Regions from separate parts of the Paenibacillus sp. FSL K6-1566 genome, predicted to be linked through region 4. Evidence: predicted binding sites of a transcription regulator. Region 4 holds the regulator's gene; each other region holds the start of a gene.
What was found. Region 4 encodes Rex, which represses fermentation and respiration genes when NADH is low (regulators of the CRP and FNR family bind a similar motif). Its sites were predicted from a motif close to TTGTGAAATATTTCACAA; they were not measured.
Positions count from the first base shown of each region.

Region 1: qoxA (cytochrome aa3 quinol oxidase subunit II) is a predicted target of Rex. The motif match lies at 3,464-3,481, and genes of this name have one in related genera.
Region 2: ric (iron-sulfur cluster repair di-iron protein) is a predicted target of Rex. The motif match lies at 3,969-3,986, and genes of this name have one in related genera.
Region 3: adhE (bifunctional acetaldehyde-CoA/alcohol dehydrogenase) is a predicted target of Rex. The motif match lies at 3,222-3,239, and genes of this name have one in related genera.

Region 1 covers NZ_JBBOSR010000001.1:2,820,912-2,827,055, reverse strand. The annotation lists gene NST08_RS12420 (ABC transporter permease) at 1-255, opposite strand, end outside; gene NST08_RS12415 (ABC transporter ATP-binding protein) at 272-1,204, opposite strand; gene NST08_RS12410 (response regulator) at 1,417-2,049, opposite strand; gene NST08_RS12405 (sensor histidine kinase) at 2,046-3,197, opposite strand; gene qoxA (cytochrome aa3 quinol oxidase subunit II) at 3,704-4,705, shown strand; gene qoxB (cytochrome aa3 quinol oxidase subunit I) at 4,770-6,144, shown strand, end outside.
Region 2 covers NZ_JBBOSR010000001.1:2,871,471-2,877,614, reverse strand. The annotation lists gene NST08_RS12640 (nitrate reductase subunit alpha) at 1-2,746, opposite strand, end outside; gene ric (iron-sulfur cluster repair di-iron protein) at 3,017-3,715, opposite strand; gene hmpA (NO-inducible flavohemoprotein) at 4,050-5,258, shown strand; gene NST08_RS12625 (Crp/Fnr family transcriptional regulator) at 5,222-5,743, opposite strand; gene NST08_RS12620 (manganese catalase family protein) at 5,991-6,144, opposite strand, start outside.
Region 3 covers NZ_JBBOSR010000001.1:2,391,848-2,397,991, forward strand. The annotation lists gene NST08_RS10270 (hypothetical protein) at 36-200, shown strand; gene nirD (nitrite reductase small subunit NirD) at 374-700, shown strand; gene NST08_RS10280 (formate/nitrite transporter family protein) at 746-1,546, shown strand; gene NST08_RS10285 (hypothetical protein) at 1,844-2,002, opposite strand; gene NST08_RS10290 (Crp/Fnr family transcriptional regulator) at 2,231-2,956, opposite strand; gene adhE (bifunctional acetaldehyde-CoA/alcohol dehydrogenase) at 3,340-5,973, shown strand.
Region 4 covers NZ_JBBOSR010000001.1:2,559,546-2,565,689, forward strand. The annotation lists gene dinG (ATP-dependent DNA helicase DinG) at 216-3,083, shown strand; gene NST08_RS11185 (redox-sensing transcriptional repressor Rex) at 3,152-3,814, shown strand; gene NST08_RS11190 (amidohydrolase) at 3,792-5,090, shown strand; gene NST08_RS11195 (cell wall elongation regulator TseB-like domain-containing protein) at 5,119-5,637, shown strand; gene NST08_RS11200 (hypothetical protein) at 5,901-6,144, shown strand, end outside.

The sequences.
Region 1 (6,144 bases), 260 kb from region 4:
TACAAGCCCATCCTGTTCATCTGGAGACAACAAGCTTCCCTTCAGCTGCTCGTGAAAACGGGCTACCCCTTCCGTATGGCGGTTCTGGTTCACGAGCGCCACCTTCATTTCCAATGACGGATTGGAGTTATTCACCCAGCCCGGCAACGCAAACCCAAGGATTAGCGTCAATGCAATGGGCAAAAGCAATGCGACCAGCACTTCTTTACGGTCTCTCCAGAACAGCAGGATATCCTTTTTAAAATAGATGCCCAAAGGACGATCCTCCCCTCTAATCCCGCAAATTCCGGCCGGTCAGATGAAGGAACACATCTTCAAGGCTCGGTGAATCAATATGAATGTTTAGGATTTGAACGTCAAAACGTTCAGCCGCTTGGACGACCCGAGAGAGGATTTGATGGTTTTTCGTAACAATCAGCTTCAATCCAAGTTCGGTTTCCTCCACCTGCCGGACGGCCGCAAGTGTCTGCAGCTCCTCCGTAAACTCCGCATGCTGACGGTCTAGCCGAAGGAGCAGCGTTTCCTCACCGGATAAAATAAGCTGAAGCTCTTCCTTCGTTCCCGAAGCGATGATCCGGCCATGATCCATGATATACATCCGGCTGCAGAGCTGCTCGACCTCCTCCATGTAATGACTCGTATACAACACGGTCGTTCCCTTTTCACGGCTCAGGTGACGTACGGTATCGAGGATATGATTGCGGGACTGCGGGTCGATGCCCACTGTCGGTTCATCCATGATCACGATTTTCGGATCGTGCATAAGCGCCACCGCAATGTTAATCCGTCGCTTCATCCCTCCGGAATAGGTCCGGATGAGCTCCTTCTGGCGATCACGAAGTCCCACCATGTCGAGCAGCTCCTGAATTTTTAGCTCTAGCTCCTTCCCTTTAAGTCCATAAACCTTTCCGAAAAACTTCAGGTTCTCGTATGAACTGAGCTCCTCGTACAGTGCGATTTCCTGCGGAACAACCCCCAGCACCTTGCGAAGTTGCTGCGGATGCTTAATGACGCTTTGGCCGTTCAGTCGAACGTCTCCAGCCGTCGGCTTAAGAAGCGAAGAAATCATGGAGATGGTGGTTGATTTTCCAGCCCCGTTCGGGCCGATCAATCCAACCGACTCCCCCTCTTTCAAATACAGGCTGACTTCTTCCACCGCCGTCTTGCCTTTAAAAACTTTACGAAGCTCTACCGTTTCCAGCACGTTGTATCCCCCATTTCATGAAAAGGAATATCGCACAGCGAATGGCCGCGGATACCTAATATTTCGAGCTTGCTTACAGCTTCAAGTGTACATGGAAAAAGGCAGTGAATTCACTGCCCCCGGTCACTGCTTTCATATCAAACCATGACTTCAGTCATGTTACGTTCGTATGTATCTATCATCCTCAATTAAGGCCCCTATTCTTCGTCCGTCTATACGACATTGTGACGAATCGCATAAATCGCCAGCTGGGTACGGTCCCGTAGGTCCAGCTTATCCATGATTTGGCTGACATGATTCTTCACGGTGCCGACCGACAACCCAAGCTCACCAGCGATTTCGCGGTTGCTGCGGCCCTCCCCCACCAGACGCATAATGTCCAGCTCCCGTGGTGTAATCGACGTATCGACCGTCAGCTCCTTCCTCTCCTCCAGCAGCTTAGGGATCACCTTCGCCGCAACGTCTTCCTGCAGCGGAAGCCCGCCTGAGAGGCAGCTTTGAATCGCTCGAATCAGTGCTTCAGGCTCAGCATCCTTGAGCATGTATCCGCTCGCCCCGCTCTTCAGCGCTTCCACGGCATACTGATCGTCATTAAAGGTAGTAAGCATCAGTACCTTCAACTTCGGCCATCTCGCGCGAATCGTTCGGGCAGCCTCCAGACCGCTCATCTCGGGCATCCGGATGTCCAGCACCGCTACATCGTAAATATGGCTTTCGCAGAGCGCGACCGCCTCTTTACCGTTACCTGCTTCCCCGGTCACCCGCATGCTCCCACTGCTTTCAATCATCAATTTCAATCCTTGCCGAACCATGGCCTGATCTTCCGCCAACAAAATCCGTATCAGTTGACTCCCTCCTTGGTCTCCCGGTTCAATAACAACTCTCCTCTTACAACGAACACGTTGTCGTAATGCACAACCTCAAGCGAGCCGCCCTCACTCTCCAAACGCTCCCGCATCGATTGAAGGCCGTATCCCTCGCGGAACGACGACCGGAAGCCTTGGTACGGATTCGAAACCTCGAACCTGAACATTCCGCCGCCCGGCGCTTCAAACAGGATGGATACTTCCCGGGTGCTGCCATGCTTCATGGCATTGGTCATCGCTTCTTGAACCGCCCGGTACACTGCAATCGATTGCGAATTGCTAAGCGGGGTGGTAAGTGCACCGTGCCTGGCGGTAAGATGAACCCGCATGAAGCGCTCGGCCTCCAGCCGGCGAAGCAGGCCCATAATCCCTGCAAGGCCCCCGGTTTCTTGCTGCTTCAGCGACTTTACCGCGTTTCTCGTCTCCTCGAGACTTTCTTTTGCCAGCACTTTCAGCCCTTGCAGCACGTTTGCGGTATCATGATCTGCTTGGAGCCGCTGCATCTCAAGCTGCATGAGGAGGGCGGTCAACTTATGTCCGACGGAATCATGGATATCCCTGCCTACCTGCGCCCTCTCCTCCCGTCTCGCCAGCTGCTCATCCGTGACGAGACGGCGTTTCATATTCCGGTACTCGCTTAGCAGGGCTTCATTACGTGCCAGTGTTTCCTCGTATCTTGCCCTTTGCATCCGAAAGATCCCCAGGCCGAGGGCAAGCAGTATCGCGTACAACAGGAGAAACGGCAGCGGTAATCCAGGATACCCCATCAGTTTCGGTAACATCGCGCCGATCAACAGCACTATGCCGATTCCGATGGATTGGGCCGGGGAGACCCTGTATGCAGCCTTGCCAGCAAGTATGGAGAATACCAGCAGACTATATATATTGGGGCTTCCTTCACTGGCTGGCCATAACGAAACGACAGCAAAGACAGAGGCCGTCAATAATGTGACAAATAACATGGCAGGACGGTTCCGGAACAGCGGTGCGATAAAAAATGCGGCCAGAAATACGGCACTGCTCCCGATCCGCCATGAAAGTACATCGAGATCCCCAAGACTAAGATGCCATAACGCAAGCAACCAGCTGGCGATCAGAAGGAGCAGCCATATCCAAAATGAGCGCAAAGCCTTCCCCCGCTTTCTACGATGGTACCGTGCAGCCGAAACCGATCAGTCCATTCATTATTTTACCAATTGTTAGTTCAGCATCATCATATCATACGCCCTAGGCTCGGTTAACAATCAAATTGGAAATGATCTTCGGCTGTTCATCATTTGTGAAATTAACAACATACCAGCTTGAGGCCTTATAAATAAAGGGCTCTCTAGGTTGTATCCTTCCTCTAAATCAAGCAAAAACACGCCCGGATTTGTGACGAAACTGGTAACTCTCGTGAAGTTTTGAACAAAGTATGAACTGCCGAAAAACCGCGCCATTACAATGATTTCTCTCATAGCCCCCTCGTTTTGTAACAATTTGCACACATAACGTTAAACACATTGACAAATATCTGGATTTTTATGTTAGCAAAACCTGTTTATGTCTTTTGCAAAGCATTGCAGAACTTCCTAGTATATAGGTGACAAGAACATTGAATCGAACGAAGCCGTTTCAAGGAAAGGGGTACATCATGAACAAAAGAGGGCCGTTATTTGCAATGTTTGTAATTTTTACCTTGCTCTTATCGGGATGCAGCTCGCTTACGGTATTAAATCCGAAAGGACCGGCTGCCAGAACCCTATCCGATACAATCATATTCTCCATTCTGATGATGATCGGAATTTTGGTTGTAGTTTATGTGCTTTACATCTTCATGCTCACCAAATACCGGGCGAGAAAATCCAACGAGGGATATGAGCCTCCTCACGAGGAAGGGAACAAATGGCTGGAAATCCTGTGGACGGCCATCCCGATTGTGATCGTCGCGATCCTGTCTGTCGTCACGGTTAAGACAACGGTGGCTGTTGAAAAAGTGCCAGAAGGCTACGAGAATCAGAAGCCTCTCGTCATTTATGCTTCCTCATCCAACTGGAAATGGCACTTCAGCTATCCGGAAGAAGGGATCGAAACCGTCAATTACGTTAACATCCCGACCAACCGACCGATCGAGTTCAGACTCTACTCGTTCGGCCCGATTACAAGCTTCTGGATCCCGCAGCTGCACGGCCAGAAATACGCGATGAGCGATATGGTCACTAAGCTGAACATGGTTGCCGACGAGCCGGGCTCCATGCTGGGCCGGAACGCAAACTTCAGCGGCGAAGGCTTCGCCCACATGGAATTCGAGGCGCTGGCGATGTCGCCTGCCGATTACGAAGAATGGGTCAAGGACGTGAAGGATACGGCTCCTGAGCTGACACAGGACGAATTCAATAAGCTTCTGAAAACCGAGCATGTCGGAAGAATGACTTTCTCGACCAACCACTTGGAGTTCAGTCCTCCGCCTGAAGGTCATCATCATGGCGGCGACAGTAACGGCAATGAAGAGCACCAGGGACATAAAGAGCTGCATCCGGACCCTGCCACAACGGAAGAAACGGAGTTCGACAGTGAGAGCAACGTCAATCCGGATGAGCCGCTGCCAACTTCCCCGGCTGAAGAAAGTTCAACACATCAACATGATGGACATTAATTTGGAAGCTTTTGATGCGAAGCGTCCGATCGACTTCATACATCTAGAAAGGAGCTAGGCCTTTATGAAATGGGACGAATTTTTCGTTACCGGTGAACCGTTAATTTACGGTGCCATGGTGAGCATTGTTCTCGTCTCGCTCGCAATCCTCTTCGGATTGACCTATTACAAGAAATGGGGATATCTTTGGCGGGAATGGCTGACCACCGTGGATCACAAGAAAATCGGTGTCATGTACATCATCTGTGCACTGATCATGCTGTTCCGCGGCGGCGTGGACGCAATCATGATGCGCGCGCAGACCGCTGCGCCGGATATGAAGTTTCTTGACGGACAGCACTATAACGAGGTATTTACAACCCATGGCGTCATCATGATTCTGTTTATGGCGATGCCGTTTATTTTCGGTCTTATGAACGTTGTCGTGCCGCTGCAGATCGGCGCGCGCGACGTTGCGTTCCCCAAATTGAATGCGATCAGCTTCTGGTTGTTCTTTGCCGGAGCGATGCTGTTCAATATCTCCTTCGTGATTGGAGGATCTCCGGATGCCGGCTGGACCGCATACTTCCCATTGGCAAGTATCGAATTCAGTCCGACAGTCGGTAACAACTACTATTCCCTGGCGCTTCAGATCTCAGGGATCGGTACGCTGCTTACGGGGGTTAACTTTATCGTAACCATCCTGAAGATGCGTGCGAAAGGCATGACTCTGATGCGCATGCCGATGTTTACTTGGTCCGTGCTGATTACGTGTGTCATCATCATTTTTGCATTCCCGGTTCTTACGATCGCCCTGCTGCTGATGATGTTCGACCGTATCTTCGGTTCCCAGTTCTTCACGATGGCCAATGGCGGTATGGATATGCTGTGGGCCAACCTGTTCTGGGTATGGGGTCACCCTGAAGTCTATATCGTTATTCTCCCGGCGTTCGGGATTTTCAGTGAGATTATCTCGGCGTTTTCGCGGAAAAATCTGTACGGCTACAGCTCAATGGTCGCGAGTATGGTTGTCATCTCCGGCCTGTCCTTCCTAGTCTGGGCCCACCACTTTTATACGATGGGTCAAGGCGCAATGGTCAACGGCTTCTTCTCCATTACCACGATGGCGATTGCCGTTCCGACGGGTGTCAAAATATTCAACTGGCTCTTTACGCTTCATAAGGGCCGAATCAGCTTTACAACACCGATGCTTTATTCACTCGCCTTCATCCCGATCTTTACGATTGGCGGCGTGACCGGCGTCATGCTGGCTATGGCCAGCGCAGACTACCAATATCATAATACGATGTTCCTGGTTGCCCACTTCCACTATGTGCTCATTCCAGGTGCCGTATTCGCCGTCATTGCCGGCTTCCATTACTGGTTCCCTAAAGTATTCGGCTTCCGCCTGAACGAAAAGCTTGGCAAAACGGCATTCTGGTTCATCGCGATTTCGTTCA
Region 2 (6,144 bases), 310 kb from region 4:
TCAGCTCGTCGAATTCCTCAGCCACCGGGAAGCTCACGCCGTGGGCGCCGACCTTGCCGGCGGCCAAGTTCGGACCAAGCGTGATAAATTTATCGTAAATTTGCGTATAATCACGTTCGACCACCGTCAAATTCGGCATCGTTATTCCCGGTATCGCCTGGGCCTCACCGGCCTTCCAATCCTTAACCATACCGAATGGCTGCGAGATTTCCCCTTTGCTGTCATGGGCAAGCGGAGTAGCAACCAGATCCTTGTACACGCCCGGCAGATGGGTCTTGGCCATCTCCGAGAAATCTTTGGCGATCGTTCGATAAATGTCCCAGTCCGAACGCGATTCCCAGAGCGGGTCTACCGCAGGATTAAACGGATGGACGAATGGATGCATATCCGTTGAGGATAAATCCGTCTTCTCATACCAGGTTGCTGCAGGGAGCACCACGTCTGCGTACATCGGCGTGGCTGTCATTCGGAAATCAAGCGCAACAAGCAGATCCAGCTTGCCCTCCACATCGCCATGCCACGCCACTTCCTCCGGCTTTTCTTCTTCATTCGGCTCCGACAGAAGATTGTCGGAGGCGCCCAGCAGGTGCTTCATGAAGTATTCCTGACCTTTTGCCGAGCTGGATATCAGATTTGAACGCCATACGAACAGCGAGCGGGGGAAGTTCTCCGGAGCATCGGGATCCTCAATCGCAAATCGCGTCTCACCTTTAACCAGCTGATCAAGCGCATGCCGAACGATCTCATCAGCTGTGCTCTTCCCTTCTCTCTCCGCCTCTTCCGCAAAAGCAAGGCTGCTCTTGTTAAACTGCGGATAGGAAGGCAGCCACCCGAGCCGTGCAGCCAATACGTTATAATCAGCAGGATGGCGGTACCGGATATCCCCGCCGGTCGGGGATTTCAGCGCATCCGCCCCCGACTCCTCATATTTCCACTGGTCGGTGGCGAAATAGAAGAAGGAGGTCGCATTCTGCTGGCGCGGAGGTCCTTGCCAGTCTTTGGCGAAGGCGACAGTCGACCAGCCCTCGATCGGCCGGCATTTCTCCTGGCCTACATAATGCGCCCAGCCCCCGCCATTCACTCCCTGGGATGCCGTAAGGATCACCAGATTCAAGATGGAGCGATATATCGTGTCGCTGTTGAACCAATGGTTGATCCCGGCCCCCATGATAATCATGGACCGGCCGCCGGTATCCAGCGCGTTCTGGGCGAATTCGCGGGCGATCTGAATGACGACCGAGGCTTTTACACCAGTGATCGCCTCCTGCCATGCCGGCGTATAATACGAGCTTGCATCCTCGTAATTTGCCGCCTCGAGCTCGCTCCCGACCCGCCGGATTCCATACTGGCTGAGCATCAAGTCATAGACAGTCGTCGCGAGACATGTTGTTCCATCGGCCAAACGCACCGTCCTTGCAGGAATCATCCGTTCGAATATCCCGCTGCCGCTGGAATCGAAATAGGGAAAACAAATGTTATGCCAATCCGCATTATGACCTTCCATCGAAAGAGCCGGTTCGATTCGTGTCCCGTCTTCCCGCTCCAGCATTAAATTCCATTTCTCTCCCTGCTCCCAGCGCTGGCCAATCGTGCCGTTCGGGACGATGATTTCACCCGTTTCCGCGTCCAGAATAACCGGCTTCCACTCGGCATTCGGCGAGGCGTCTCCCAGATCGCTTGCCCGCAAGAAACGTCCGGCTTTCAAGCTGTCTCCATGCGCATCGAGCATGATCAAGAACGGCATGTCGGTATACTGCTTCGCATAATTCAGGAACATCGGCTCCGCGCGCTCCCGATAATATTCGTTTAAGATAACATGCGTCATTGCCTGGGCAAGAGCTGCGTCCGTTCCAGGATTCGGTGCGAGCCAGTTATCGGCGAATTTCACATTCTCCGCGTAATCCGGAGCCACGGACACGACCTTAGTTCCCTTGTAACGCACCTCGGTCATAAAGTGTGCATCCGGCGTCCGGGTCAACGGCACATTGGAGCCCCACATGATGAGGTAGCCGGCATTGTACCAATCGCTGGACTCCGGAACGTCGGTCTGCTCCCCCCAGATTTGCGGCGAGGCGGGCGGAAGATCCGCATACCAATCATAAAAGCTGAGCATTTCTCCGCCCAGCAAGGAAATAAACCGGGCTCCTGACGCATAACTGATCATCGACATCGCCGGAATCGGGGTAAATCCGGCAATCCGGTCGGGGCCGTATTTACGAATTGTATAGATCAGCTGTGCGGAGATGAGCTTTGTTGCATCCGGCCAAGTTACGCGCACATGCCCTCCTTTTCCTCGAGCCTGCTTGTAAGCCTTGGCTTGATCCGGGTCCTCCACAATGCTGGCCCAAGCCGCAACCGGATCCTCGTGCAACTCCAAAGCCTTGCTCCACATCCGCCAAAGCTTACCTCGGATATAAGGGTATTTAATTCGAAGCGGACTGTACTCATACCATGAGAATGAGGCACCACGCGGACAGCCTCGCGGCTCAAATTCCGGCATATCCGGACCGCATGACGGATAATCGATCTGCTGGTTCTCCCAGGTAATGATTCCGTTCTTCACGAACACCTTCCAGCTGCAGGAGCCGGTACAGTTTACGCCGTGGGTCGTCCGAACGACCTTATCGTGCGACCAGCGCTTGCGGTACATATCCTCCCATTCCCGGCTTTTCTCTTCCAGGACGGACCAATTGTCCGAGTAGCTCTCCACTCTTTTGAAGAATGTCAGTCCCGATTTGCGTTTCATAGGACGCGTCAACTCCTTCTGCTTGAATGACCATGGTTGGGGAATCCATGTATCGTCCATTCGTATGCATTCATTATGCAGGTATCGCTGGAGGCATCCTACTAGGGAAACTCCTATATTCGCAGGGGAAATCCCTGGTCATGCTGGCGGCAGCCTTTTTTCAGGCACGCACTGGGGTCCCCATCTTGGGAAGATGCAGATGCAAAAAGAACCCCTGCCCGGCGGGCAAAGGCTCTTGAATGGGTATCTATAATAACAGGATGGGCATTGCTATAGGAGCGTGCGAATCTCTTGGAACAGAACGTTGTTCTCCAAATGGATATGCTCATAGGTGTCTTTCTCAAGACCCGCAAGGCGTTGGTAGACAAGTCTGTATGTGCCGCATGCATCATCCGGCAGCTCCCAATCATTGGTGACCTCTCGAAGCTCCTGCAATATGCCGCCTGCACTGGAGTGCTCCTCCTCAAGCCCGGTTATCAGGGGCAGCAATTGCTGTCCAGCATCCGTCTTGGATTCGGTGATGACCCGGACCATAAGCGGGAAGACATTCTGATCTTCATCCTGCGTGTGCTCCAGCAGTTCCTTCTTGAGCTGCGTGAACAGCTCTTGAACCCGCAAAAGCTCAGGATGCCGTTCTCCGTGGACACGGGCAAGCTTAGTAACATATGGGGTCAGAGCCGGCAATTCATCACGCAAGAATGCATGATGCTTATGCTGAATGTGCTCGATGAGCTCAAGAGCGCCCAGGGAGGCCGGACGGCTCTCCTGGTATTTCTCAAATTTGTCCTGAAGCAGCTTGACCTGATTCAGGACAGCTTCGGGATCCAGCTGCCGCTGTGCGGCCGCATTCTCCAAGGGAATCTGGCCGCCGCAGCAAAAATCGATGCGAAGCGAACGGAATAAATCAGCCGTCTGAGGCACGGAGGAAACGATATCCGAGACATGGGTATGAAGCGTAATGGTGCTCATAGAAAACAACCTCCTGTCATTTGTGGCCATAGCTTAGCTGCTGGCCGTTTCTCACGCCTCAAGTATAGACAGCCCTTTAATCCGCATCAGTGATTGCAGTCATACGGATTGGGGACAAATTGTGAACGGCAGGCCCCGAAGCAGAAGCACCCATTCAAACCCTGTATGGAGCCCTAAAGGAAACGGCAAGCCTTTAAAATGTACCTGTAAATGTTCCTGTTCAAATTTTAAAGTCACAAATTGTTGCGATTTTATGTGATTCAAATCACAATGCCATGCGAAACGGGGTATCTATAATGATATCATCCACTTTATGAAAGCGAGGCGCAGCTTTATGCTAAGCGAAAAAACGATCGCAACCATCAAATCAACGGTTCCTGTCCTGGAACAACATGGCGTTACCATCACTTCCACCTTCTATCGGAATATGTTCAAAGCGCATCCGGAGCTGTTGAATATTTTCAACCATGCCAACCAGCAGCGAGGCCGCCAGCAAACCGCCCTTGCAAACACGGTGTATGCAGCGGCGCTGCACATCGACCGTTTGGAGGCTATCCTGCCTGCCGTTAAGCAAATCGCGCATAAACACCGGAGTCTTGGCGTCAAACCGGAGCATTATCCTATTGTCGGGGAGCATCTGCTAGGAGCAATTAAAGAGGTGCTTGGAGATGCAGCAACCGAAGAAATTTTGCAGGCGTGGAAGGAAGCATACGGCGTCATTGCGGATGCATTCATTTCTGTTGAAGATGAGATGTATAAGCAATCGGAGACGCAGGTCGGGGGGTGGAGCGGCTTCAAACCGTTCCGGGTCGAGCGAAAAGTACGGGAGAGCGAAGTTATTACGTCCTTCTATCTCGTTCCGGCGGACGGAGGCCCGCTGGCCGCTTTTGAGCCTGGACAATATGTCAGCATCAGGCTGCAAATACCCGGCGAAACTTATACCTTGAACCGCCAGTACAGTTTGTCTGATGCGCCTGGCAAGCCATACTACCGGATTTCAGTAAAACGGGAGGCCGAAGGCATTGATACTCCGGAAGGGAAAGTATCGAATTACCTCCATCAGTCCGTTGAAGAGAACGGGATCGTGGAGCTTTCGGCTCCTGCCGGCGATTTCACATTGAACCTGGAGGATTCGTCTCCGCTCGTCCTCATCAGCGGCGGTGTTGGGCTCACTCCGATGATCAGCATGCTGAACACCGCTGTTGAAGCACAACCGGGGCGTAAGGTGATGTTTATCCACGCAGCACGAAATGCCAATGTCCATGCAATGAAGCAGCATGTCGAGGAGCTCGCGGAAATGAATCCGAATATTTCTTACCGGTGGTGCTACAGCAACCCGGGCGCAGAGGATGGCGGATACCATAAGAGCGGATTGATCGACCTGGCATGGTTAAAAGATACCGTACCCGGGTCATCGGCAGTCTATTATTTCTGCGGTCCGATCCCGTTCATGAAGACGATCAACGACGCGCTTCTGGCAATGGATATTCCTTCCGACCGGATCCATTACGAGTTCTTTGGTCCTGCTGCAAGCCTTTCCTGACGGAGCAGCCGGTTGACCGTTTCCCGTCGCAGCCCGATCAGCTGTCCGATTTCCACTTGGGTCAGGACATCCGTAAGACGCGCAGGTGAGATATACTGCTCGAACCACCGCTGAAGCTTGTGTAATCGCTCAATGGGCTCGATTTCGCTTAATTGATCAATCCGCTCCTGCATCATTCGCAGCTTATCCTGCAGCTGAAGCGCTATGGAACGATATCGTACCGGGTCCTGCTCCAAGGAACCATACCATTCATCCGGACGGTAAACTTGAATCTCGCTTGTCACTAATGCAACCGCGGTTCCGAAATAGGGCTTGGGCGTAATTAATGAATGATGCGGAATCGTTTCCCCGGGGACAATCAAATTCACTAGCAAAGCATTGCCGTCCTGGTGTACACGCTCGATTTTGAGCATGCCGCTCTTCACATGAAACAGCGGGCCGGATTCGCCTTGCCGAAATAAGGTTTCTCCTTTATGAAGGATCATAAACAGGTACCTCCTCAATCATGACACTGTCTCTAATCATAGCGTAAGCGTCATGATATGATCAAGAAGGCCTTATTTGTAGGCGAAGATGTAATGGTAACAGCCCGGTTTCTCTGGTTTTCCTGAGGAACCGGGCTGTTACCGTTTAATAAAGATTCCATGATCTCCCTGCTGCTTGGTACTGTGGTACATTCACGCAACAAAACCGCCTTGAACCAAAAGGCAGTTTTGTTTGCGAAACGCGAAGTTAGGCATTCAGATCGCGTGTTCCGGGGCTATGCTCGTTAGGGAGCTCAGGCAAGTTCGGTACCGGGAAGCCTTCCGGCGGCGGAATGACTTGGAGACTGCCGCCGTTTCGGCTTGGCGTCTGGCCGCTGAAAATTTCACCGATCCGCGTGTTA
Region 3 (6,144 bases), 170 kb from region 4:
TGCGATTCGGGCGAGTCCGGCATGGGGCGAGTAACTTGAGTACACTAGCGCTTATCGCCCCAGACATTCCCGTTGAACCCTTGGTTCGGTATCCGGGTGAGCAGGGCCGTGCAAGCAGGTCTATACCGCTGCCTGCACTCGGCCAAACGCCGGATCAGCGTCATGGCCTCGTGCTCGATCAGACCTGGGGGATGGGTTAATCGCAGTTGAAGCACCGGATTGACGTAAGAAACGCGTCGCATGTTCCGGCGCAGCAGAATGTTATAAGTTTTTTATAGAGATGTTTCACAGTTGCATGGGTCTTCGGAATATTGGTCCGGCTATTCGTGCTCATGCATACATGGCAAACGTTGTACATGGAGGTTGATCCTATATGGAAAGTGGTCAATACGTAGTTATCGGGCAGGCTGAGGATTTCCTGCCCCAGATCGGCAGAGTCGTTAAGTTCGGAGATCAGGAGATCGCTGTCTTCCGGACCTCGGATCATCGCTGGTTCGCGCTGGACAACCATAATCCGCACCCGAAAGGGGGCCCGCTGGCGGAGGCAATACTGTCCGGGCATTATATTTACGACCCGCTGTACGATTGGAAAATCGAGCTGGCGACAGGTAACGTTCAGGCGCCCGATTCAGGGAACGTGCGAACCTATCCTGTCCGGGAACGGGAAGGAAGGGTCGAGCTTTGCCTCACGAAGCGGTAATTCTCCATCGCATCATCAAACCGACAGAATAAGAGGTGTTGTCCCATGTTCGCAAGCGACGTGGAAGCCGTCGTCCAGACAGCGGTAAAGAAGAAAGAAATGATGAATGAAAGCCTGCTGCGCTATATCGTCTCAACCATGCTTGCCGGCGCCTATGTCGGCATCGGCATTGTGCTGATATTTAAGCTGGGGGCTCCGCTCGCCGCGGAAGGCTCGCCGTTTCAATCTCTCGTTATGGGGGCTGCGTTCGGCATCGCGCTGACGCTGGTCGTATTCGCCGGATCGGAGCTTTTTACCGGCAATCATATGGTATTCACCATGAGCACGTTATCCGGAAAAACAACCACCCTGGATACGCTTAAAAACTGGGGGATCGTGTTCATCGGTAATATAGCAGGGGCAGTGCTGCTTAGTTATCTGGTTGCGGCCACCGGTCTTTTCAAGGGCATTCCGGCCGATCACCTCATCTTTACGGCGGCAGCTAAGAAAATGAACGACCCGTTCTTGGAGCTGTTTTTCCGGGGAATCCTGTGCAACTGGCTGGTTTGCTTGGCCATCTGGACGGGCATGAGAGCGAAAAACGAGGTTGCCAGACTGATCTTGATCTGGTGGTGCTTGTTTGCCTTTATTGCTACGGGCTACGAGCACAGCGTTGCAAACATGACGCTGCTTACACTTGCCAATATTCTGCCGGGACATCCGGAGACGGTGTCCGTCGCCGGCTGGATCAGCAACATGGTTCCGGTAACGCTCGGCAATATTGTTGGGGGCGGGCTGTTTGTCGGCAGCGCGTATTGGTTTATTTCGACTCCGAAAGGAAGCAAGAAGCAGCAAGCTTCAGGCTAAACGAAAATACCGGGTTTTTAAAAAGTAGCCTCAAGTATTTCAAACAGTCACTTGTAGTATAACAAAAGTAGAAGTAATCAAAGTGCACCAAGGGTTTAAAGCAGGCCGAATCTGATATCTTTTCTATTGCGTCTCATATAAACATCCGGTAACGTAAAAAAGCGGACTCTACGCCAAAGGGCGGAGTCCGCTTTTGTATGCAGTGCAAAGTGCGCAGCCCTGCCCGTCTCTTGCCTTGAAGTCCCTCGCGGCAGAAGATGTCAGGCAGGATTGCTGCGCGTAATGTCCTCCAAATCCTTACCGGTGTTCCACCAGGTCAATCGCACCCAGCACGACATGGGCCAGTCCGAAGCCAAGAATACCGGTTGCGGCAAGCTTATACTTGCTGCAAAGCAGAGCGGCGCCTGAAGCAGAAACTACAGTTCCGAGAACAGCAGGAATCAAACCTTCACGCATGCGTTACACTCCCTTTGAAATGGTTTTGGAAAGACAGGGATTATTGTGGGCAAAGACAGGCAGATTATGCACGGCGGTGGGGATGGGAGGATCGAAGAGGGAGCCGCGCCAGTGAACAAGTCCCGAAAGGGGACTTGGGGGAGCGTAAAGCGCGCCACAGGCGCAAACAAGTCCCGAAAAGGGACTTGTGGAGGCGCAGCGCATGCCACGCAGGGTGACCAAGTCACCCTAGATCCGGCAGATTTCCTTCGGACACAGCTCGCAGTGGCAGATTTCCTGCAGCATCGACAAGTCTTTAATGACGATCAGCCCGCCTGCATACTCGATCGCTTCTTTTTTGCGGAGATCGCTTAGCATGCGGTTGACACTCTCGCGCGTGGCTCCGATCATGTTCGATAGGTCCGTATGGGTAATTTTTTTGTTGATCAAGGTGCTTCCGTCAGCCTGCTCCTGCCCGTACGTATTGCCAAGACGGATCAGCGTCGAGCACAGCGCCCCTGGTTTGCCGTACATCATCAGATCCCGAAATTTGGTCTGGGTAATCCGGTGGTGGACGCCCATCCACTTCATGAAATCAATCGCGAAGTCGCAATGCTGGCAAACCAGCAGCTCCAGATCCTTGTTCTCGATGACGCCGACCACGCTGCTTTCCAGCACTTCAGCCGAGTAGCTGTGGTTGCTGCTGATGAACGGATCGGCATGCCCGATCAGATCACCCGGATGATACATATATAGAATAAGCTCTTTGCCTTCATCGGTCGTTTTCGTTAATTTGATCCGTCCCTGCTTTACATAGTAAAGCTTGTCGGCCAAGTCGCCTTCCCAGAACAAATGCGAGCCTTCAGGGAGGGCGCGTTCCTTCATGGTAACCAGCAGACGGTTTCGATTTTGTTCCGAGAAGCACTGGATATTCCCTAAGCTTTCTAGTTCTAAAACGTTGTCTACAGTATTCATGTCGGTATCTCCTAACATCTTTAAATTTGATCAGTTCAATCTTGAATGATTTGTTACCTCCATTATAACGTGAAAAAAATCACTTGAAAGGGTATTTGGGAGGAAAATAGTGGCGAATTTTCAAACTTTGTGATCTAGTTCACGTATAGGGAGGATCCTCTTAACCTTTTCTCGGCCTTGCGCCACTCCGGTCGCGACAGATATCGGATAGCCAATTCCGAAGAGGATGTCATGAATCATAAAAATATATAGCCGAACCAATATTATGTGAAATAATTCACATAATATTATGAGACGCTATGTTACGATCGAACCGTAGACAACAGAAACCAATAAACAACCGCGAAAGCAACCAAACAGAAAATCATGGGAGGATGAGAGAGATGGCTGTAAGCAAAGCATCTGGAGAAACCAAAGCATCCGCAGAAACCAAAGTCAAAGAACAAACGGCTGAACAATACGTACAGGGCTTAATCGACCGGGCGAACCGGGCTCAAGCGCAGTTTATGGAGCTGGACCAAGAACAGGTCGACCGAATCGTGCATGCGATGGCGATGGCCGGGCTCGAGAAGCATATGCAGCTGGCAAAAATGGCGGTCGAAGAAACCGGACGCGGCGTATACGAAGACAAGATCATCAAAAACCTGTTTGCAACAGAGTACATCCATAACAATATTAAATACGACAAAACGGTGGGCGTGATAGAGGATAACCCGTACGACCAGTTCCAAAAGATCGCCGAGCCGATCGGGATCATCATGGGGATCACCCCCGTAACGAACCCTACCTCAACCACCATCTTCAAAGCACTGATTTCGATCAAGACGCGCAACCCGATCATTTTCGGATTCCATCCGTCGGCACAGGCTTGCAGCCGGGAGGCTGCTGCCATTTTGCTGGAGGCCGCGCGTAAGCATGGAGCCCCGGCGGATTGCATTCAATGGATTGAGGAGCCGTCCATGGAGAAGACCCATGCTTTAATGCATCATCCGGACGTGGCGTGCATATTGGCAACCGGCGGTTCCGCCATGGTAAAAGCGGCTTACAGCTGCGGCAAGCCGGCACTCGGCGTCGGTCCGGGAAACGTGCCGTGCTTTATCGAGAAGTCGGCGGATCTCGACCAGGCCGTGAATGACCTGATTTTATCGAAGACGTTCGACAACGGGATGATTTGCGCGTCGGAGCAGGCTGTCATTATCGAGGAGCCCGTGTTTGAGCAAGTGAAGAAGAAAATGATGGCGGCCGGCTGCTATTTTATGAACAAGGAAGAAACCGTGAAGCTGTCGGCTAAGGCCATGATATCCGACAAATGCGCGGTCAATTCTGCGATCGTCGGTCAGCCGGCGGTTAAGATTGCCGAGCAATGCGGCCTTGATGTCCCGGCAGGCACCAAGATTCTGGTAGCCGAGCTGGACGGCGTCGGGCCGGGCTATCCCCTGTCCGCGGAGAAGCTGAGCCCTGTGCTGGCGTGCTACCGTGTCAAAAACGCGCAGGAAGGCATCAAACGTTCGGAGGAAATGGTCGCCTTCGGAGGGATGGGACATACGTCCGTCATTCATTCGCATAATGAGGATGTGATCCGGGCGTTCTCGAGCCGCATGAAAACCTGCCGCATTCTGGTGAACCAGCCGTCCTCGCAGGGCGGAATCGGGGATATCTACAATACGAATCTTCCATCCCTGACGCTGGGGTGCGGATCGTATGGCCGCAACGCAACCTCTTCCAACGTAACGGCCGTTAATCTGATCAACGTGAAAAGGGTGAACCGCAGAACCGTGAATATGCAGTGGTTTAAAGTCCCGGATAAAATATACTTCGAAAAAGGCTCCACCCAGTATCTTGCCAAAATGCCGGGCATATCGCGCATTGCCATTATCACCGACCCGATGATGGTGAAGCTCGGGTACGTGGAGCGGGTTGAGCATTACTTGCGGCAGCGAAGAGCGCCCGTATCGATCGAGGTGTTCTCGGAGGTCGAACCGGATCCTTCAACGACTACGGTTGAACGGGGAACCGAAATGCTGAACAGGTTCCAGCCAGACTGCATCATTGCTCTCGGCGGCGGTTCGCCGATGGATGCGGCGAAAGCGATGTGGCTGTTCTATGAGCACCCGGATGCCGATTTCAAAGATCTGAAGCAGAAATTTATGGATATCCGCAAACGGGTGTATAAGTATCCGAAGCTTGGCCAGAAAGCGAAGTTCGTTGCCATTCCCACCACATCGGGCACAGGCTCGGAGGTCACGAGCTTCGCCGTAATCACGGATAAAGTTTCCGGGCACACCAAATACCCGCTAGCCGATTACGAGCTGACGCCGGATGTGGCGATCATTGATCCGGAATTTGTCTACACGCTGCCGAAGACCGCCGTCGCCGACACCGGCATGGACGTGCTGACGCATGCCATCGAAGCCTATGTCTCGATCATGGCGAACGATTATACGGATGGGCTTGCCATCAAGGCCATTCAGCTCGTATTCCAGTATCTGGAGCAATCGGCGCTTACCGGCGACAAGCTGGCCCGGGAAAAAATGCATAATGCCTCGACGCTGGCCGGCATGGCCTTCGCCAATGCGTTCCTGGGCATCAACCACAGCCTTGCGCATAAATGGGGCGGTCAGTACCATACCGCACATGGCCGGACGAATGCGATCCTTATGCCGCACGTCATCCGCTACAATGCGAAGAAGCCGACAAAATTCGCCGCTTGGCCGAAATATACCCATTTTGTGGCTGATCAGCGGTATGCCGAGATCGCTCGGATTCTCGGTCTGCCGGCTAGGACGACGGAGGAGGGCGTCAATAGTCTGATCCTTGCGATTCGGGAATTGAATGCCAAGCTCGGCATCGAAGAATCGTTCCAGCAGCTTGGCATTGATCCACAGGATTTCGAGAATCGCGTCGACGAGCTAGCCGACCGTGCGTTTGAGGACCAGTGTACGACGAGCAATCCGAAGCTGCCGCTCGTATCGGAGCTTGCGGATGTATATCGCAACGCGTTCTATGGACGGTTTTAACCATACGAGACGAAGGGTAAGTAAACCCTAGAGGGATGGATGCAGCCTTCTGCCGGCCACGTCAGCCGATAGCAGAAGGCTGCATATTTGTTTCCAACCCCGGCCTGCAAATTTGGGTGATAAAAGTCACGAAAAGCTGCATCCTTGTGACTTATATCACAGATGTAAAGA
Region 4 (6,144 bases):
CAAGAAGCGATGCTAAGGCTCAGGGAATGAGCTGTTCAGCATCGCTTTTTGCCGTTGTTATAGAAGTACTGAATGCCTCTAGGGACATGCCAGAAATGTGAATTCCATGCAGGAGTCCGGGTCATGAGGAGCCGGTATTCTGTATGCCGGAATGTTCAAAAGCCGCAACTTCTGGTATGCTGTTAATTAGTCTGGAAGAAAGGGATTTTAACGAAATGAAATTTGCCGTATTGGATTTTGAAACCACGGGCAACCAGTCTGCCGATGAAATTATCCAGGTCGGGCTGGCCATCATCGAAGAGGATCGGGGCATCTCCCGCGTGTACGGCACGTACGTCAATCCCGGGATTCCGATTCCTCCGTTTATTACCGGTCTGACCGGAATTTCCGACAGCGATGTAGCCGATGCGCCGTCTTTGGAGGAAATGATGATGGAGCTCGTGCCCATGCTGGACGATGTGGTTCTGGTCGGGCACAATGTGGCTTTCGATTTTAACTTTTTGCAAAACGCGCTGGATCGCTGCGGTTATTTACCGTTCAGCGGCCGGATTTTAGATACGATGCACTTTTTGAAAATATGCTTCCCCTCGCTGCCATCTTATCAGCTCGGCATGGTTTCCTCGCATTTCGGCCTCGAGCATGACCGTCCGCACCAAGCGGACAGCGATGCGCTTGCCACAGCGAATGTGCTGCTGAAATGCCTGGAGGAGATCGATGAGCTTCCTCTGCTGACCATCCAGCGGCTGAGCGATCTGTTTGCGGAAGAGGACAGCGATTTGGCCTGGTTCTTTGACGGCATCCGTGTGGAGCGCGAGATGCAGGCCGTCCAGGATGGTAGCATTCATACCTACTACCGCCAATTCGCATTAGGCGTTGAGGATTGGACGGACATCGCTCCGGTCCGCGATGAAGCGGAGCCCAATCCGCTGGCGAACATGAGCTTTGATGAGTATATGGATGAGGTTCGGAGACGTTTGAAGGAAGTGCTTCCACAATATGAGAGCCGGGATGCGCAGGACATCATGTTCCAGGAAGTGATGCAGGCGCTTGATGAGGACAAGCATCTGTTGATCGAAGCCGGCACCGGTACTGGAAAATCGCTCGGATATTTGCTCCCGTCCATTTACCAAAGCGTCAAGCAGGAGCAGAAGGTGATGGTCAGCACGCATACGATCAACCTGCAGGAACAACTTCGAGACCGCGACATTCCTCTGCTTACCCAGGTAGTGCCGTTCCCTTTTAAAGCAGCCATCTTTAAGGGAAGAGGTCATTATTTGTGTTTGAGAAAATTTGAACATAAAATAAATAGGAGAGATTTTCATTCGCCGAAGGAGGACGTCATTACGGCGGCCCAAATGCTGGTATGGCTCACACAGACCGAAAGCGGCGATGATGAGGAGCTGAATCTCGGCGGCCGCGGAGGCGATTTCTGGGAAACGATCGCCAGCGATTCCGATTCATGCCTTGGACGAGGCTGCCCGTGGTTCCGCAAGTGCTACTACCATCGGGCGAAGCATGAGGCCGGCATTGCGGATGTTGTCATCACGAATCATTCCAAGCTGTTTACCGATGTAAAAGCGAACCACCAAATGCTTCCGAGCTACGAGCGGCTCGTCATCGACGAAGCCCATCATTTGGAGGATGTGGCCGGCAAGCATCTCGGGCTGCAGATGAAATATTTTACGGTGGTTCATACATTGACGCGTCTATACAAGGACAGCCGAAGCGGGCAGCTCCCTGCGCTGCGGCAGCTGCTCCAGGCTTCTCCCCATGAGAAATCCGGGGAATGGTCGGCGGTCATCGACCGGATCTATCCTGATCTGATCACGGTGAAAGAAACTTGGGACCGACTCAGCGACCAGCTGTTCGGGCTGCTTCCGGAACGCGGCGATGCTTCTCCTGGAGATGCAGGGCAATATACGCTGCGGCTCTCGCCTGCGAAGAAGCCGAAGGATTGGGGAGCGCTCGCCGAGCTGGAACAGCAGATTCACGTGACGCTGGGAGACGTCGTTCGCAAGGGAGACAAGCTGATCGCCGAGATGAAGGAAGAGCTTGACGATTACAGTGCGGACAGCCTGCTGACTGACCTGTCGGGCTTGTTTAAGGATCTGGCTGCGCATCGCGAGGATTTGCGGTCCTTCATGGCTCTGAATGACGAAGGAACCGTATACTGGATGGAGGCCAACGGCAATTTCCGCAGCAAGTCGCTGCAGCTCTACGCCGTGCCCGTTGATGTGAGCAAGCATTTGAAGGAATTGTTTTTTGACAAGAAGCGGAGCGTGATTCTGACATCGGCGACGCTGTCGGTCGATAAATCGTTTCAATTCATGATCGATAATCTAGGGCTCCAGGAGGCGGCGGACGCAGGGAATCTGAACACGGTTCAGCTGCCGTCCCCGTTCAATTACAGGGAGCAGGCGCTTCTTGTCATTCCGCGGGATTTTCCAAGCGTGAAGGGCTCCGTGGGGGATGCGGTATTTGTGGATACGCTTGTGAAGTCGCTCTCTGAAGCGGCAATAGCGACCCAAGGTCGTATGCTCGTCCTGTTTACGTCGTACCGGATGCTTCGTCAGGTGCACGAGCCGCTGAAGGAAGCGCTGGCTGCCAGCGATATTACGGTGCTTGGTCAGGGAATGGATGGTACGAGCCGTACGAAGCTGATACGCCGGTTCCAGGATAGCAGCGCGTCGGTTCTGCTCGGGACCAGCTCCTTCTGGGAGGGTGTTGACATTCCCGGAGAAGCGCTGACCTGCCTGGCGATTGTCCGGCTGCCGTTCCAGCCGCCCAACCATCCGCTGGTCGAGGCGAAGAGCGAGCTGCTGCAGCAGCAGAAGAAGAACCCGTTCATGAAGCTGTCGGTGCCGCAAGCGGTCATCCGCTTCAAGCAGGGCTTCGGGCGGCTTGTTCGGACCGCCCACGATAAGGGAATCGTGATCGTCTACGATACCCGGGTAATCGAATCGTATTATGGAAAATACTTCTTGTATTCCCTGCCCGGACCGAAAATGGAGCATATGCCGACCGAGGGGATCGTCCCCCGTATTGCGCAGTGGCTCGAGGAAAGGGAGAATGAAAAAGAGTGAACCTAAAGGGGAGCAAGGCTTTATATTGGAAGCGATGAACTATCATCCTATTAATAGGGGGAGCATGCATGAAATCGGATAAAATTTCAGAGGCCGTAGTCCGCAGATTGCCAGTCTATTTGCGCTATTTGAATGAGCTTCATAAGCGGGAGGTGTCCACCGTCTCCTCACAGGAGCTTGGGCAGAAGCTCGACCTGAACCCGGCCCAAATCCGCAAGGATTTGGCCTATTTCGGGGATTTCGGCCGGAAGGGCATCGGGTATGATGTCTCCTATCTCATTGAGAAAATCCGCCAAATCTTGAAGCTGGACCAGAAGATCAACGTTGCGCTGGTGGGTGCGGGCAATCTCGGACATGCGCTATCCAATTACAACGCGTTTCTGAAAGATAATATGAAGATTGTGGCGATTTTCGATTCGTACCCTCCGAAAATCGGGCTGAAGATCAATAACTTGACGGTGCAGCCGATGGAAGAGCTGGACAAGACGGTCCAGGAATACGGCATTCGAATCGGGATCATTACGGTACCGGATTTTGAAGCGCAAAACGTAGCCAATCAGCTGATCAACGCCGGAATCGAGGCGATTTTGAATTTTGCCCCGACGATTCTGAAGGCGCCGCCTCATATCCGCATTCACACCGCGGATTTTACGACGGATCTGCAAAGTCTGGCTTACTATTTGGACAATGGGAAGGAGGATGCGCAGCATGACAACGAAGTGGATGGTTAAGAACGGAACATTTGCCGTGCTTCAGGAAGGACAGCCGGTTCTCCGCGGGTATATGGTTGTGGAGGACGACCGCATCACGTATTTGGGGGAAGAGGAGCCTCAGGTCGATGCAGAAACCCAGGTGATGGACGGAACGCATCTGTTATTCCTTCCAGGGCTGGTCAACACGCATGGACATGCAGCCATGTCGCTGCTTCGCGGTTTTGGCGATGATCTGGCCCTGCAAGTTTGGCTGCAGGAGAAAATGTGGCCGATGGAAGCGAAGTTTACGGCCGACGATGTATTTTGGGGCACTTCGCTCTCGGTGCTCGAGATGCTGAAGGGCGGTACGACAACCTTCGTTGACATGTATGACCATATGGATCAGGTCGCCAAGGTTGTCCAAGACTCCGGAATGCGGGGAGTGCTGACAAGAGGCGTCATCGGGCTGTGTCCTCCGGAAGTACAGAAGCAGAAGCTGGATGAGGCGATTGCCTTTGCAAAGGACTGGCACGGTCAGGCGGAGGGCCGGATTACGACGATGATTTCGCCGCATGCGCCTTACACCTGCCCGCCAGACTTCATTGAGAAATTCGTTCAAGCGGCGCATGATTTGAATCTGCCGATTCATACCCATATGTCCGAAACGGCAGCCGAAGTGCAGCAGAATGTGAATGACTACGGACAGCGTCCGGTGGCCCATCTGGAGAAGCTCGGCGTGTTCTCGCGTCCGACGCTGGTTGCGCATGCGGTGCATTTGACGGACGAAGAGATTGAAATATTGGCTAAGCATGATGTCGCGGTATCCCATAACCCCGGCAGCAACCTGAAGCTGGCCAGCGGTGTTGCGCGTGTTCCCGAGCTGTTGAAAGCAGGTGTGACAGTGTCCCTAGGAACCGATGGACCAGCGAGCAATAACAACCTGGACATGTTCGAAGAAATGCGCCTGGCCGCCCTTATCCACAAGGGCGTCAGCGGCGATCCGACGGCTATTCCGGCAGCCGAAGCGCTTCGAATGGGAAGCGAGTATGGAGCACGGTCGGCATTTCTTGATAACGTAGGCAGATTGGCCGTCGGGATGAAGGCGGACATGATCGCACTGGATACCGATCAAGCGCATTTCCTGCCGCGCACGGACTACATTTCGCATTCAATTTACTCGGCCTCCGCCAAGGATGTGGAGCATGTATGGGTTGACGGCAAGCAGGTGGTTAAGCACGGCTCCTGCCTCACGCTGGATGAGGAACGGATCCGCCGTGAAGCCCAGCGTTCATTCGAGCGTCTTTCGACCCTTTAGGGCAGATTAAGGGGGAGGATCAGACGGTTTGAAAAAGAGAACAAAGTGGATTTTGCTTAGTATATCCGGGCTGCTGCTGGCGCTGCTATGCGTGCAGCTGTACTATTCCTATGTCATGAAGGACACGTGGAATGAGGAGAGCCTGGCGGTGCAAGCCGCTCGCCAGCATGGCGGCCTGGTGACGAAGGATAAGACCTACAAATCGGTATGGGGCGAGAACAACAATTATTGGGTCATCACGGGAACGAATCAGGACCAGCATCAGATCATGGTCTGGGTGAAGTTTACGGATGATAACCTTCCTGTTGAAGGCAAGGATGCGGTTCAGGCCGTGCTGCTCAGCAGCGGATTGTCCGAGGAGCAGATGCGCGAGCAGATTCGCAATGAGATGCCGGGTGCTGTGATCAAGCGGCTGCTCCCCGTGATGTATGAAGGCGAGTATACATGGCAGCTCCAATATGAGAATCAGGGCCAATTAGGTTATCGCTTCTATCGCTTCCAGGACGGACAGGCGATCGGAGAGGACATTATTCTTCCAAATCAATAAATCAGTTATACAGGAAAGAGGCTTTCTTGTACGCGATTGTACAAGGAAGCCTCTTTGTTTTGGGTTTGTAAGCGCTGTCTGAAAAATATGGAAAAACTGTTCTTAATATTTTCACAGGAAGGCATGAAAAAGTATAGATTATGTGATATACTCATTGTTGTACTCATTAGACAGAAAACGATCTATTAGTCATAGCATATGATACTGTATATAAATGTGATTTATTCTAATCTACAAATTACTACTACTGAAGGAGGCACTTCATGAAACTACGAATTGTCCCTATCATGCTGACGGTTGTCATTTCGGCATTGGTGCTCTTCGGCGGATGGTTTCTATATCAGCGTTTCGCTGTCCAGAGTCCGCTGGCCGATGTTGTTTCTCAATATGAAGGCGTGAAAAGTTCTCATATAGATATTAAACAGGATGCCGTATCTTTGAAACTCGATTTGGCTCCGGACACGAATTTGCAGGGCTTAGTTCAACACATCAAGCGTGAAGGCAAAT